DNA from 4 places in the Photorhabdus viridis genome. Region 1 is predicted to be linked to each of the others. Evidence: predicted binding sites of a transcription regulator. Region 1 holds the regulator's gene; each other region holds the start of a gene.
What was found. The regulator Fur, encoded in region 1, represses iron uptake genes when iron is present. The targets are predictions, from matches to a motif close to ATAATAATGAGAACNACTATCAA.
Positions count from the first base shown of each region.

Region 2: the regulator Fur is predicted to act here: its motif matches at 2,209-2,231, upstream of ABR397_RS16980 (isochorismate synthase).
Region 3: the regulator Fur is predicted to act here: its motif matches at 1,974-1,996, upstream of fepB (Fe2+-enterobactin ABC transporter substrate-binding protein).
Region 4: the regulator Fur is predicted to act here: its motif matches at 2,054-2,076, upstream of feoA (ferrous iron transporter A).

Region 1 covers NZ_JBEJZY010000010.1:78,002-82,178, reverse strand. Annotated here, with positions in the region: gene ABR397_RS06055 (GlxA family transcriptional regulator) at 1-253, shown strand, start outside; gene ybfE (LexA regulated protein) at 393-680, shown strand; gene fldA (flavodoxin FldA) at 853-1,383, shown strand; gene fur (ferric iron uptake transcriptional regulator) at 1,737-2,183, shown strand; partial or broken gene ABR397_RS06035 (chitobiase/beta-hexosaminidase C-terminal domain-containing protein) at 2,260-2,601, opposite strand; partial or broken gene ABR397_RS06030 (multinuclear nonheme iron-dependent oxidase) at 2,950-3,345, shown strand; gene ABR397_RS06025 (hypothetical protein) at 3,320-3,826, shown strand; gene ABR397_RS06020 (MATE family efflux transporter) at 3,795-4,177, shown strand, end outside.
Region 2 covers NZ_JBEJZY010000041.1:28,576-32,752, forward strand. Annotated here, with positions in the region: gene ABR397_RS16975 ((2,3-dihydroxybenzoyl)adenylate synthase) at 1-756, opposite strand, end outside; gene ABR397_RS16980 (isochorismate synthase) at 753-1,934, opposite strand; gene ABR397_RS16985 (ABC transporter ATP-binding protein) at 2,260-3,099, opposite strand; gene ABR397_RS16990 (condensation domain-containing protein) at 3,199-4,177, opposite strand, start outside.
Region 3 covers NZ_JBEJZY010000041.1:39,007-43,183, forward strand. Annotated here, with positions in the region: gene ABR397_RS17005 (FecCD family ABC transporter permease) at 1-859, opposite strand, end outside; gene fepB (Fe2+-enterobactin ABC transporter substrate-binding protein) at 883-1,866, opposite strand; gene ABR397_RS17015 (condensation domain-containing protein) at 2,292-3,632, shown strand; partial or broken gene ABR397_RS17020 (Rpn family recombination-promoting nuclease/putative transposase) at 3,976-4,177, shown strand, end outside.
Region 4 covers NZ_JBEJZY010000022.1:16,111-20,287, reverse strand. Annotated here, with positions in the region: gene ABR397_RS11135 (Tex family protein) at 1-1,905, shown strand, start outside; gene feoA (ferrous iron transporter A) at 2,180-2,413, shown strand; gene feoB (Fe(2+) transporter permease subunit FeoB) at 2,461-4,177, shown strand, end outside.

The sequences.
Region 1 (4,177 bases):
GGCAGATAAAATTCATTTGTGTGAAAGGCAGATGAAGCGGCGCTTTAAAACAGCGACCGGCCAGACACCGATTCAATATATCCAGCAAATTCGGTTATCCCTGGCAAAATACTGCTTAGAAAAATCGAATAAGACTATAGAAGAAATCAGCCATGAAGTTGGCTATGAAGATACTCGCTACTTTAGAGAGTTATTTAAGAAATTGAATGGATTAACACCAATCGAGTACCGCAGAAAATACCAGTACCGTTAAAATCGGAACGCAATGGACATCCTTTACGAATAAACAGTGACACGGCTTTTTATCTTTGTCAGGCAGTAGCGATACACGGGAAGCTGGGGTATCATGGCGTGCTATATTTTATGGTATACGCCCTTTAGTAGTTGAATTTATGGCAAAAGAACAAATGGATCGCACTACTCTGGATTTGTTCGCAAATGAACGCAGACCGGGGCGCCCAAAAACCAACCCACTTTCCAGGGATGAACAGCTCAGAGTCAATAAACGTAACCAGCTTCGCCGTGATAAGGTGCGTGGTCTGCGTCGTGTGGAATTGAAAATAAATGCTGACGCAGTCGATGCGCTGAACTTTCTTGCGCAGCAACGCAATATCAGCCGCAGTGAACTCATTGAGCAAATTTTGCTGGCCCAGTTAGCAGAAAGTGATATCACTGCCTGATAGCATTGAAGGCACGAAATCACACAAATTTGACAGAATTGTCCTTGCTGTTTGGTCAGAATAGGATTTTATTTTTTTATTAATACAATCAGAATTTTTCTGCTGATTTTAACATTTTACACATACATCTCAAACGGAAATACACGAATAAAACAAGAGGTTATATAATTTTATGGCAATTATAGGTATATTCTTTGGTAGCGATACCGGCAACACAGAAAATATTGCCAAAAAAATCCAGAAAATTCTGGGTTCCGATGTTGCTGAAGTCCACGATATTGCCAAGAGCAGTAAAGAAGATATCGAACAGTTCGATATTCTGCTGCTCGGCATCCCCACCTGGTACTACGGAGAAGCTCAGTGTGACTGGGATGATTTCTTCCCTACTCTAGAAGAGATCGATTTTGACGGGAAGCTGGTTGCTCTTTTCGGTTGCGGCGATCAGGAAGATTACGCGGAATATTTCTGTGATGCGATGGGAACTATCCGTGACATTATTGAACCCCGTGGAGCAATTATTGTTGGTCACTGGCCAACGGCGGGTTATCACTTTGAAGAATCAAAAGGTCTGGCTGATGATGACCATTTTATTGGGCTGGCTATTGATGAAGACCGCCAACCAGAATTAACCGAAGAACGCGTTAATTCCTGGGCTAAACAGATCTACGAAGAGATGAGTCTGGCGGAAATTATTGCCGGATAGGAATTTACCCCGATAGGCGTATATTGTTGCAGACCATTCCTTATCAATAGTGAATACGCAGTAGGTGAGTAGTCATTCGCTTTGCTCACACTGTGGTATCGCTTTTGTCAACACTCTGCTCATATCCGCTCTTTTTATTACGAAAAATGGCAAAAAAACAACCTAAACATTATAAATAGTAAGGTTATTCCTGCGTTTTACAAATGATTATTCTGGCAAAATGTGTAATGATAGTTAAGGTTAACGTGGTTTTCATTTCCACTAGCCATGCCTATAATCATAATCTGATAACTAACTGGTACTTTTTGAAGTATCGCTAAGTTCACTTTACTGAGTAACAGGACTGAATCCGCATGACCGACAACAATAAGGCATTAAAAGATGCTGGACTTAAAGTAACACTTCCACGATTGAAAATACTGGAAGTGTTACAGGATCCTGAATACCACCACGTCAGTGCGGAAGATCTCTATAAGAAACTGATTGATAACGGTGAAGAGATTGGCCTCGCTACTGTCTATCGCGTGTTGAATCAGTTTGATGATGCCGGCATTGTCACCCGTCATAATTTTGAAGGTGGCAAATCGGTTTTTGAACTCACTCAACAACACCACCACGACCATTTGATCTGTCTGGATTGCGGTAAAGTCATTGAATTCAGTGACAAACAGATCGAAAAACGCCAAAAGAATATCGCTGAACGTTATGGGATTAAACTCTCAAACCACAGTCTTTATTTATATGGTCATTGCTCCGCAGGTAATTGCCGCGAAGACAGTAGTGCACATGACGAGAAGTAATTCATTCCTGAGCCGATAATTTTTTATCTACCTAGAGAGGGAAACCCGTCAGGGTTCCCCTCTTGCTATAACATTATCATGCCTTTACATGATCAATCCGGCTGTAACGTTGACCATCCGGACTAACAGAACGGATCAACACATTACCTTTCACTTTCGGACGTTTATAATTGTCATAAATCTTCCAGCTACTACCGCCATCAGTTGAATACTGAATAACCAACCCTGGCAAAGCAATATTGGCTTTCAGAACACCGCGTTTTACCTTAGCTCCGGGTACCGGTAGACGGTAAGCAATTCCTGCTCTATCCAGTTTAACAAGCTCACGCTGCCCTATCAGGTTAGCGAACCGGGTCCAATCACGATTCAGTGCATTTATATCAACTTTATTCGTTTCTCCTCCCTTATATTCCTGACCTAGAACATTCATCAGGAAGGTCATAACGAGCTATAACATGTTTTTCCCGAAAGTCAGAGCCAAATGATTATCCTATCTCAATCTATTACGGGACACAGCCTAGTACTACAGCCGTACTTACTTTTTTCAACAGAAAAGACACTCATAGAAAAGCTTAATTCATGCGGTTTCTCAGAGTTGTGAGCATCAAGGAAAATGCAACTTTCTGGTATCTACGGCTGTAGTACTAAATAAGATTTCATAATTATGCTCCACTTCCAACCAACCCTTGAATACCAAAAAATACAGCCTTTTCATCTAAGCGATCCGTAAAATCAGTGAGATAGGCTACAGAACCAACATTGTTCAAAAAGAAAACAAAATTTAGAAAACTTCCCTTCAATACTTGATGAAAACGCTAGGCTACAACCAGATTTCTTTAAAGAAATGACAAAAAAATGCGGCAATGGACTTTTGTTTGATATATCAAATGCTGTAATTGCACAAGAAAACACGGGAACCCCATTTAAAGAATGGCTTGATATAGAAATAAACCATCTTCACATTGGTGGTTATGCAGAAACATCATTACGTCCTGGTTTCTTAGTTGACACTCATGCACATAGAATATCTAATCTTTCATTAGAGTATTTTAATAAATTAGAAACAGAGAGTAAGGGCAACCTTACATCACTATCTGTTGAAAGAGATGATAATTTTGTATTAGGAGACTGGATTAATGACATCGAATTATGCAGACAATAGAAATTGTTACTCTTATGTTGTAACTGGAGAGTCCGCATCAGAACTACCAAAAAACAAATCAGACTCTCTATCTAAACTCATGATCTATAATATAACTAGTATATTAAACAATCCTCTGAGCAGATCTAAAGCTGAAGTTTCTTTTGAAGAAGCAGAGGAATTTATACGTTGGGCAAACAAGAGGAAATATCATCTCGACTGGAGAATATTTTCATACTTTTTATCTTTCAGACATGAAAATAAAAAAAACCTTACAGATGAAATGATTAATGATTTATTAATCTTCTCAGCAAGCCAATGGACTTATTTTGATAAAAGCGACAAAGAAGAGGTAATAATATACTCCAAAATTAAAGAAGGATATAAGTTTATAGCAAAAAAGTCAAAAAAAGCGTCAATTGCGAGAAAATTATACATAGCCAAGATTGATATTATGGATGATGGATCTCATGATAGAAGAAAAGAAATTATATATATTTGACAAGGGTATTATATTGCCATCGATAACAATGTTTAAGAGTAGAATGCTAAACATGGCAATGCAACTCATTATTACCGCACTAATATATCAATTGTCTGCAAACAATGCTGGATTTTTTTTACTATCATCACAGTTGGTTCAGATATTTGTTGTTGCCTCATGTACCTTTTTCATAGGCATTAATATAAAATCAGACATTAAAAATAAAAACTACACTTACGAAAACTACACTTGGCTTTTAATAACAGCGACGATAATAGGTTTATTAATAACTCTAATATCTGGGATATCAATACATTATTACAGTGACCATGCAGTAACAAAAAGAACAGCATTGATACTATCAATCGG
Region 2 (4,177 bases), on a different contig from region 1:
CCCTCCGCTGTAAAACGCCCCTAATGCCCCCGGTGAGCTCATAGGAAAGTTATGCGCAGCAGGAAGTGCGCATAAATAGCGAGTTTCAGCATTAAACTGGCAAATTTCCACACTGGCGCGAATACTGTAATAATAATCATTATGCGTTCGGGGAATAAGTTTAGGTGTCCCTGTACTCCCCCCCGACAATTGGAAAAATGCGACTTCATCAGCCGGTGTTGGATCAGCGATAAAATCATCCGCGCCTTCTGCCAATAGCGTCTCAAAATCCAGAATACTGCCATTATCACCAAATAAGACAACGTGACGCAAAGACGGCGTACAGGCTCTGAGCTCATCAATAAAATTGTCGTCGCTAAACAAGGAATGGTTGCGATCAGCAATCAACAGTGCGGGGTTAATCTGATCAGCATAAGCACAAAGTTCACTGCGCTGATGGCTAAATATAGCGTTGACCGGAACGACCCCAAGCCGTAATAAAGCAAAGAAAACAATATAAAACTCGGCCCCATTCCCCAATTGAATTAAGGCAGTTTGTCCTCGTTTAACGCCTTGTCGTTGTAATGCTGCGGCCAAACTATCCACCAACAGGTTAAGTTCAGCATAGCTGAACTGACGATCTCCACAGATAAGCGCAATTTGCCCGTTGTTTGACTGACGGGTCAAAATGTCACTAAGCGGGAGATCTATCCAATAACCACACTGACGATAGCGCTGTTCCAGCGCTTTCGGCCAACGATTAAATTCAACTATCATGCTGGGCATGCCTCCTGTGAAAACTCGAATGCACGCATCATCGTTGAAAACTTAACCTCTGTTTCCTGCCACTCTGACTCTGGTTTCGAATCAGGCACAATGCCAGCTCCCGCAAATAGTCTTACCCGTGAACCATTCACTTCACCACAGCGGATAGTCACCACCCACTCACCATTCCCTTTCTCGTCACACCACCCCACAATGCCGCCAAAGAGGTTTCGTTTAAACGGCTCTAATTCCTCAATTAAGTTTTTCGCGGTCTGATACGGTGTGCCACAGAGGGCCGGAGTAGGATGAAGCAGGCAAGCAACAGAAAGTGCATTTTCCTGTGGCGCCTTTAACTCTCCCTCAATATCGGTGGCAAGGTGCCAAAGTACTGGCGTGCTGATGGTGGAAGGCATTTCAGAGATATGTAATTTTTGACAACGGCTTTCAAGTACGTTTCTCATCATATCGGTTACCAACCGATGCTCATAATTATCTTTGACGGACTGAATAAGCGCCTGGCGTAATTTGTAATCATCTTGCTGGTTTTCACTGCGCTTTGCAGAGCCTGCCAGCGGCTGAGAAAAGATAGTATTGCCCTGTTTACGCACTAATAATTCTGGGCTCGCCCCAATCAATGCTCCATTTTCCAACGGAACATGGAAGTTATAACACCAACTATTTTGCCGATTAAGATGCCGTAATAGTTGAATTGAATCTAATGGCTGATGGGTTTCAATATCGAGTAGCCGCGAAAGAACAACTTTGTCTAATGTATGATTGCGCATTGCATCAATCGCAGTGTTCACCATCTGGCTAAAGTGTGCTTTATCAGGCCACTGGGTACGTCTTTTTTCTGTATAGATTGAATTGGCAATAAGCGAGGGAAACTGCTTTCTTTGGAACCAATTGCATTGTTCAGGGACAAAAAGCGCCGCATTTTGCTGTTTATCGAATGGAATTGCCCCCACCAGAACAGGATTTTCAATCCCATCACTCTTCGCTTGTTGGAATAATTGACGTATTTCTTGCTGAATCAGGCTATCAGGGTTTGCTGCATCATTAAGTGGCCTTGACACAATCGCATATTGCCCTTGTGCCAATAGACTTTTACTGGATGAAAGAAACAGAAAATCCTTATTATTAAGATCATTAAAACCAGTCAGCAAAGTATCTCTATATAGATCTGGCACAAGTTTTACCTCTATCTGTTAATCGTGTGACCACGAAAATGGAATTCTTGCCTCGACATAACTTTGCACCACTTGCTATAAATAAAATAACGACGTAAATTGCCAATAATAAAACTTCGATATGATTTAATTTTATAAAAATGTATATATTTAAAACATTCCCCCCTTATTCCATTTGGAGATCTCATTTCGCGCCATCCTGTTATTCTGCCTGATATTAAAAGTTGTTGATTGAATCTATCAGGCATAGCTCAACGATATTAATATTATTTTAATGATAATAATCATCAATATTATTATTAAAAAATACATTTAAAAATCATATCTATCCCTTTGTAAAACGCCGTCCCTGCGGAATAATTAAGGGGGTATGGCTGACGGGATCATCAATAATGACACAATCGAGTCCAAAAACCTCAGAGACTAACGTTGTTGTAATGATCTCACCAGGCGCCCCTTCCACCACAATCCGTCCCCCCGCCATCACAATCAAATGATCTGCATACCGGCAAGCCTGATTCAAATCATGAAGCACAGCAATAAGCGTATATCCGGATCCTTGATTAAGGCGACAAAACAGCTCAAGCAACTCAATTTGATGAGCAATATCAAGATAGGTTGTCGGTTCATCAAGCAGTAACAATGGCGTTTGCTGAGCCAGCACCATAGCAACCCAAACCCGTTGGCGCTGCCCACCTGAAAGTTCATCAACAACACATTCAGCAAGCTGGGTCACACCGGTCGCATCCATTGCCTGGCGCACCGCTTCATAATCCTCATGACTCCATTGACGTAATAACCGCTGGTGGGGAAAACGCCCGCGCGCGACTAAATCAACCACTTTGATCCCCTGAGGAGCCTGCACACTTTGCGGTAATAACCCCAGCTGACGGGCCAAAGCGCGTGTTGGTATAGCGTGAATATCATGACCATCAAGGCAAACCCTGCCATATTCCGGACGCAGCAGACGACATAAACTTCTCAACAGCGTGGATTTACCACAGCCATTAGGACCGATAATCACGGTAAAACGACCATCAGGGATACGCAGATTCAGTTCATCACAGACAATATGTTCACCGTAGCCCAGACGCAATTCTTCCACACTCAAGCGACAAGGTGATAAAACACTTTGGTTATCATGTTTTAGCGTTAGCGTTGTCATCAATTCTCTCACAAAAACGTTATTAATCAGTCTGCATCAAGATTCATATCAATGCAGACTGCAAGAGGATTATTCAGTGTTGAATAGAAACTCTGGTATTCAAAAGGTTTCTATGCGCTCGGATAATCTTGGCAAGATCGTCCTAAGCGGTATATTGCTATCCTGTGTTTTTGCAAACAGCCTCAAAATACCATTGATAGTCTCTGATATTTGAGCAATTTGAGCCGCACTATAACGATCTGAACGATAATTAAACAAAACACGTACCATTTCTTCACCTGCAATCATCTCTTCCATAATTTCAAAGTGGAGCCCCAGTAACGATTCCTGCTTTTCCAAAACAATCTGCTGAAATGCAATATGGCTTCCATCCAACATATGGAACTCACCACTCAAACTATTTTTTGCATGTAACTGAATATATACCTCGAATAAATGATCTTTTCCTTGATCTGCATGGCCTGATAAGGCTTCTTCAATCAGATCAATAGGAATATCGGTATAAGGCAACGAGTCATTGATGTTGTTCTTAACCTGAGTGATCAGATCAGTAAATGTCATCTGTTCAGTAAAGCGAACCCTGTGTATCACAACCGTAGTAAAATAACCAACAGTGTCAAAGAAGCTCGCGTCATCACGTCCTGAAGCCGATGTTCCCACCATAAGATCATCGGTTGCCCCCAGTAAATTGAGCGATGCAACAATACTGGCGTAAAGAATATTAAAGAATGAAGCGCCATTTTTTCTGGCAAGTGACTGCAAGCCTTGAGCCACCACTTTTTCAATCCCAAACTCAATGCCTTCACAGGAATTCGCCTGCCCAGATAACTCGGTGGCCGCATTTTTAAAAATGGGTTCCCCGCTTGGCGCGCCCCGTAAATTATTAACCCAATAATCAAGATGAGACTGATTCATTCCCTCACTATTTTGCCTGATTGCATATTGAAGGAATGGTAAAGGTTGCTCTTGCCATGTTGGCGTCTCATTTATCAACCTATATTTATAGGCATGTTTCAGCTCTTCCATCAGCAAAGTAACAGACCATTCATCAAGTGCCACATGATGAAATAACATGGAT
Region 3 (4,177 bases), on a different contig from region 1:
AACGGGCAAAATGAGGGGCGGTCAGACCGATGAAACTAATGGGCCCCGCCGCCGCCGTAGCGCCGCCAGATAATATAATGATGACCAGTGCAGATAGAATCCAGACTTTGGTTTGGCTAACACCCAATGATTTTCCCAGATCATGACCAAGTGCTACCGTATCAAGAGACTTTGTCAGCATTAAAGCAATTATCACTCCGGAGGCCGCCAGTATAGAAACAGGGAAAAGCACCTCATAACCTCGCCCTTGAAGTGAACCCACCACCCAGTGCCGGAATTGATTAAATACCTCATCTTCACTGTTTATGGTGATAATCTGGGTGACAGCAAGTAATACAACGGACAGTGCAGCGCCCGCCAATACCATTCTTACCGGGTTCAACCCATGCCGGATCCCCCCAAGCAGATACACGCCACCACCTGCAATTGTCGCCCCTGCCAGACCAAACCACATATAGCCAATAACATCGGAAATGCCAAAAAAAGCAATTGCTGAGACAATGGAAAGCGCAGCCCCGGCATTGACGCCCAAGATACCCGGATCAGCCAGTGGATTACGGGTAAGCGCCTGCATAATGGCGCCAGCGACACCCAATGAACAACCAACGATAATCGCCAGCAAAGTACGAGGCACTCTCAGATAACGAACCAATAAATGTTCACTATTGGCAGGATTAAAAGCGGTGAATGCCTCCCAGGTAACTTTAATCGTGACAGGGCGGGTCCCGACAAAAAGACTAAAAACTGAAAATACCACAAGTAATAACCCGCAAATCAGCAACCCTTTTCGCTGAAATTTGAATTGCCGGTTATCGGATTGCGCAACAGAATTAGCAACTGAAAAAATCAATTTTTTCATATCCAACTCAAACAATTGCTAAGTTATTTCGCTTTCGGCTTAATGCCAAACCGTTTAACAATGCTATCGGCAATTTCTTTTGCACTGTAATAGTCAATTCGAAACGAATTCACACCAAGACCATAGACTTGCCCTGTTTTGACTGAGGCCAAATTAGCGAGCACAGGATCCTTTAAGAATTCAGCCGCTCTGCGCTCTCCTGCACTTAAAAGAAATGTCGTTGGCGCGGTTAACTGAGTAATATTTTCATATTGCGCCCAAACAAAGTCACCGGTTTTATTCGCATTATTATGCCAAGCCGGATCTGCCGACTCGATAGTAAACCCAAGCTGTGAAAGCAACAAAGCATGCGGGCTTATACTCGTTGATATGGGGTTAATGGTTCCCGGCCCCGCATAGCTGATAATATTAACCTTACCTTCGGGGATAGCAATTTTTGCCCGGCACTCAGCAAGATAATGATCAAAACCAGTAATTCTGGCCGCAACTTTATCTTCAAGCCCTGTCGCCTTTCCTAATTCAGTCGCCAAATCCTGCCATGTCTGTTTACCATAATCTAAGATAATCGTAGGCGCGATTTGTTTAAGTTGTTCTACCTGAGCATATGCGGAATCAGCGCCGCTCATAGAAACCACGATCAAATCGGGCGCGACAACATAAGCCATTTCCAGATCAATATTGCCGGCTGACCAGAGCTTTTCAATTTTCCGCTCTTGAGCCACTTTGTCCCATTGCGCAAAAAATTTCCCATTCGTGGCCGTTGCACTCGCAACCACAGGCGCGTCAATCGATAACAGGATTCCGGTTATCGAAACAGTGGTCGATAAAATACGCTGAGGTTTTGTCGGAATTGTGGTGATAGCGCCATCAGCATTTTTAAAATCTCTTGGCCAGGAAAGGCTTTCCGTCTGAGCTGCATTTTTCGCGTTTACAGCATAAACAGTCCCCCCAAATAGAGTGACCAGAGTAATTACCAAGCCATATACAAGGGTTAATATCGATTTCATTCTGGCATTCTCAGACAGTGATTGTGGATCTGCGATGCAGAAACCCCGCATACCCATTCAGATAATCCAAAGTGGACGTAATGTATCATTTTGTCTAATATCCGACAATGAGATTAATAATGATTATCATATACAATAACGCTGATCACGAAATACGTCACATTCTTGTTGTATCACACAACAAATGTTTCATTTTCTCAGATATAAAACCAATTCAGATTTCAGCCAGAAACAATCAACGAAAAATGGTGATCAAACAGGAGAATAAATGTCATGGGAATAAATAGGCGATTATGCATTGGCTTGTTCAGACGGGAATATCGTGGCTTAACATTGTATGAACACCTATCACAAACATAGAAGAAAGCTTTATCTGTTTTTTTATTTTTTATTCTATTTTCTATGATGAATTCATGAGGTTTACAATGTTAAACATCGATCAAACTTCTAGCTGGATGCCATTGACGCAAGCACAACAATATTACTGGCACGAGTTCAGCCTGCATTCCGAAAAAGTTGTTTCGACTATCGCTCACTATCTTGATATTCAGGGCAATATCGATCAAGAAGCGCTTTGCAAAGCAATAACGACAGTGACCAATGAAACAGATGTGCTCTCTGTCCGTTTTAAACGCCTTGAAGAAGAACCGCTGCCTTTACAACAACCGAATCAAGCCGCCATACCACAGTTAAAATTCACCGATTTACAGACGCAGCCCGATCCTTTCCACACAGCGTTGCAACTTATGCGGGCCGATGTGGAATCTCCGCTGAATTTATTAACTCAACTGCTATCCGCTCAGTGGCTATTTAAATTAAGCGAGTCTCATTATCTCTGGTACAACCGGGCTCATCATATTCTGCTTGATGGATTTGGTATGGCGCTCATTGAACATCGTTGCGCGCATTTCTATTCGTACTATCTTGGTAAAGCTAATGCTGATGCTTCTTTTCACTCACTCAGCAGCTACTTTACTGAAGAACAAGAGTACTGTAACAGCGAGCAATATGAAAAGGATCGCTTATACTGGCAAAATTATCTTTCATCCGCGCGCCTTCCAACCGTGGATATCGCCCGTGCCGACTATAGCACCAAACACCATTACACCAGTTTTGCGCTCTCCGGGAATATTGTCACAGGCTTAACACGTTTATCGGCTGATACAGGTATCGCCTGGCCTGATCTGTTAATAGCGCTTTCAAGCATCTACCTGCTTCACTATTTCGCTGCACAGACACAAAATGGTGAATACTCAATGCCGTTATGGCTACCCTATATGAATCGCCGAACCCGTTTCAGAACCAATACACCGGCATTAATGACTAATATTCTTCCCTTATTGATAAACACCAATCCGGATGAAACATTAGAAACCTTTTTAAAAAAGACAATCAATGCGCTTCATACTCAACGAATTCATGCCAGATATCGTATAGAACAGATCTTTTTAGATCATAAACTACCTCAAGATACCCGTTATTTATTTTCGCCACTCATCAATGTGTTACCTTTTGACTCTCCCAATTTTGTCGATTGTCAAGTTAAACGCCATATACTTACCAGCGGGCTCTATGATTGCTTTAGCTTTAACATTATCTATCGCGGGAAAGTAGATGCCGGAGAATTAATTGTTGATCTTGATGCTGATTCAGCAATGTTTGGCAAAGAAGAGGTTGAAAACCATCAGAAAAACCTGACTGATTTTTTACAAAAAGTGCTCACAGGCAACTCTCTTTCCCTGCCAGTAAAAGCGCTTTATTCATAAAATAAAAAAATAAATTAATATATAAAGAGCCGGAGTTAAACTCCGGTTCAGAGCGCATGAGTCAGGTATTTCATTGATATAGTTAAAAACAGTCATCGTCAAAATTACTTTTTTATAAAAATAGGATGATCAAATTGCTTTAATGATGAAAAATTCCATAAAAATATTATCTAATGATCACAGAAATCATTAGATAATAAATCTGAACTTCGCTTAAGAAGAAAATAAAAGTATCTGAGATACGATCAACATTTTTGTCAAAGAAAATTTAAGACATCTCAGTCAGCTCGGTTTCTTGCTTAATATTCCTTCAATATAAAAGAAAGTATGCTACCATTCACCGATGAAGAAAAAAAAGACATCAACGCCACATGACGCTGTTTTTAAAAAGTTTTTAAGTCATATCGATACGGCCAGAGACTTCCTGGAGATTCATTTGCCTGCGACATTACGGGCAGTTTGTGATCTGGATACATTGCGGTTGGAATCAGGATCGTTTATTGAAGACAATCTGCGGGCGCATTATTCCGACATTTTGTATTCAT
Region 4 (4,177 bases), on a different contig from region 1:
GCCGCCACCTTTGTTGATGCCGATAAAGGTGTAGCCGATACGAAAACCGCTCTGGATGGCGCTCGTTATATCCTGATGGAGCGTTTCGCTGAAGATGCAGCATTATTGGCAAAAGTTCGTGACTATTTATGGAAAAATGCCCATCTGGTCGCCAAAGTCGCCTCAGGAAAAGAAGAAGAAGGCGCTAAATTCCGTGATTATTTTGATTACCATGAACCTATCGCACAGGTCCCTTCTCATCGCGCATTAGCCATGTTCCGTGGCCGCAATGAAAGCATGCTGCAACTTTCCCTAAATGCTGATCCCCAGTTTGATGAACCACCCAAAGAGAGTTACTGCGAACAGATTATTACCCAACATCTTAATCTGCGCCTGAATAATGCCCCGGCGGATAGCTGGCGCAAAGCCGTTGTAAACTGGACCTGGCGTGTCAAAGTATTACTGCATCTCGAAACGGAATTGATGAGCACTTTACGTGAAAAAGCAGAAGATGAAGCTATCAAGGTATTCGCCCGTAACCTGCAAGATCTGTTGATGGCCGCACCAGCAGGTATGCGCGCAACAATGGGGCTTGATCCGGGTCTGCGTACCGGTGTTAAAGTTGCCGTCATTGATGCAACCGGCAAACTGATTGCCACAGACACTATCTATCCGCACACCGGGCAAACGGCCAAAGCAGCCGCAAGCGTAGCCGGGTTGTGTATCAAACATCAGGTGGAACTAGTCGCTATCGGTAACGGAACCGCCTCCCGCGAAACAGAACGTTTCTTCGCAGATGTCCAAAAACAGTTCCCGGAGATAAAAGCCCAAAAAGTCATTGTCAGTGAGGCAGGAGCATCTGTTTATTCTGCATCTGAACTGGCAGCACAGGAATTTCCTGACCTGGACGTTTCACTGCGCGGTGCAGTCTCTATCGCCCGCCGCCTGCAAGACCCATTGGCTGAATTAGTGAAAATCGATCCGAAATCTATCGGCGTAGGTCAATATCAACATGATGTCAGCCAGACCCAACTTGCCAAAAAACTGGACGCGGTAGTTGAGGATTGTGTAAACGCCGTCGGCGTGGATCTGAATACCGCGTCTGTTCCTCTATTAACCAGAGTCGCCGGACTGACCCGTATGATTGCCCAGAACATCATAAACTGGCGCGATGAGAATGGCCGCTTCAATAACCGTGCACAATTACTGAAAGTCAGCCGTCTTGGGCCAAAAGCGTTTGAACAGTGCGCCGGCTTCCTGCGTATCAATCACGGTAATAACCCGTTGGATGCATCGACTGTTCACCCGGAAGCCTATCCGGTGGTTGAGAAAATTCTGGCGGCCACTGAACAAAAACTCCAGGAATTGATGGGCAATCCATCCTCACTGCGTGGATTGAAGCCTCAGGATTTCACCACAGAACAATTTGGTGTTCCAACCGTTACCGATATTCTGAAAGAGTTGGAAAAACCAGGCCGTGACCCACGCCCAGAGTTTAAAACCGCGACCTTCGCCGACGGTGTGGAAACGATGAATGATCTGCGCCCGGGGATGGTACTAGAAGGTGCGGTCACTAACGTGACTAACTTCGGCGCATTTGTTGACATTGGTGTTCATCAAGATGGCCTGGTGCACATCTCTTCGCTGTCAGATCGCTTTGTGGAAGATCCTCACACTGTGGTAAAAGCAGGCGATATCGTCAAAGTCAAAGTGCTGGAAGTTGACCTGAACCGTAAGCGTATCGCTCTGACCATGCGTCTTGATGAACAACCGGGAGAGACCAACTCGCGCCGCAGTAGCAATACTCAAACTGACCGCCGCCCTGAGCGCAATGACAGAAACCGTACTCCTCCGCGCGCTTCAACGCCAGCCGGAAACAGTGCCATGAGCGACGCACTGGCCGCCGCATTCGGAAAAAAACGTTGATAGTTTTATAATCGCAACAATATGCACTGCTTTGGCAGTGCGTATCTCATCTCGGTTCGGTGATCAAGCAAAATCCAAATGCACTTACCTCTGCCAATTTCGGTTACTTATTGAACATCAATGATTGAAAATGCGATTAACGTTGAAATTAATGTTGGTTATTATTCTTATTTGCAATTAACATACATAGGATAAAAATCGTACTTTATATACTATCTTAGTACGGCCCTGGTTCTCGAGATTATTTTATTTATCACACATCCCGGAAGGTTATATGCAACTTCTTCCAGACCACAGTTACAAGATTATTGGCTTTTCTCCCAAGATCAGCCCGGCTTACCGACAGAAATTACTGTCATTAGGCATGTTGCCCGGTTCCTCTTTTCATGTTGTTCGTTTAGCGCCTTTAGGTGATCCGATACAAATTGAGACCCGTAGAGTTAACCTGATTCTGAGAAAAAAAGACTTGGAATTTCTCACATTAGACAACGTCCAATGCAATGCATAATCCATTGCAAGCAATAAAACTGTTACTCCTAATCTGGCACCAAGAACATGAAAGCACTAACCATTGGCTTAATCGGCAATCCCAACGCCGGCAAAACGACATTATTTAACCAACTTACTGGTGCCCGTCAACGTGTAGGCAACTGGGCAGGCGTCACGGTAGAACGCAAAGTTGGCCGTTTTACCACTGAAGACCATAAAATTGAGCTGGTTGACCTGCCGGGAACCTACTCTTTGACCACAATTTCTGAACAAACATCACTTGATGAGCAGATAGCCTGCCACTATATCTTGAGCGGTGATGCTGACATGCTAATTAACGTCGTAGACGCTTCTAACCTTGAGCGAAATCTCTATCTGACATTACAACTGCTGGAATTAGGCATTCCATGCATTGTTGCGCTGAATATGCTGGATATCGCTAAAAGCCAGCATATTCAAATCAATATTGCTGAATTGGAGAAGCGCCTTGGCTGCCCGGTCATTCCAATGGTTTCGACCCGTGCAACCGGACTCAATGAGCTGAAACAAGCGATTGACCGCCATAAACAGAACTCCGGGCAGTCGCTGATTCGCTATCCTGATTGCTTGTTGCAAGAAGTTGATCAGTTATCTGGTACAATTTCAGACGATTTTAATGCTCAACAACGCCGTTGGTTAGCTCTTCAGATACTTGAAGGGGACATTTACAGCCTGGAACATTCCGGCCTTCCGACTTCAATGCTGGCTGAATCCAAAGAACGCTTGCAACAACAGCAATACGCAGAACTTGAACTGGTTATTGCCGATTCACGCTATCAAAGTATTAACACATTATGCATGGCGGTGATCGACAGCCAAAAAGCTATGCCAAACAAACTGACCCAGGCAATTGATAACGTCATTCTCAACCGCTGGTTGGGTGTGCCCATTTTCCTGGCTGTTATGTATTTAATGTTCGTACTGGCGATTAATATCGGTGGTGCATTACAGCCTATTTTCGACGGTGGTTCTATCGCTGTTTTCATTCATGGCGTTCAATGGCTTGGTCATACATTAAGTTTTCCTGAATGGCTGACTATTTTCCTCGCGCAAGGTATTGGCGGCGGTATCAACACAGTTCTGCCATTGGTACCACAAATCGGCATGATGTATTTGTTCCTCTCTTTCCTTGAAGACTCCGGCTATATGGCGCGGGCTGCGTTTGTCATGGACCGTCTGATGCAGGTTCTGGGGCTGCCAGGTAAATCTTTTGTTCCGTTGATCGTTGGCTTTGGTTGTAACGTACCCTCAATTATGGGCGCGAGAACGCTGGATGCACCGCGTGAACGTCTGATCACGATTATGATGGCGCCATTTATGTCTTGTGGTGCACGGCTAGCAATCTTTGCCGTTTTTGCCGCTGCATTCTTCGGCAAAAACGGTGCAACCGTTGTTTTCTCTCTTTATATATTAGGCATTGTCGTCGCGATTTTGACTGGCCTGATGCTGAAATACACCATCATGCGTGGTGAAGCCTCGCCATTCGTTATGGAACTTCCGGTTTACCATATTCCACACCTAAAAACCCTGTTGTTGCAAACATGGCAACGCCTAAAAGGTTTTGTTATCCGTGCAGGTAAAGTTATCGTTATCGCCAGTATGTTTATTGGCGCGCTCAATAGCTTCTCTTTCTCTGGTAAAACCGTGGATAGCATCAACGAATCAGCACTGGCTTCGGTTAGCAAAGTTATTACACCATTGTTACAACCAATTGGCGTTCACCCAGATAACTGGCAGGCCGCCG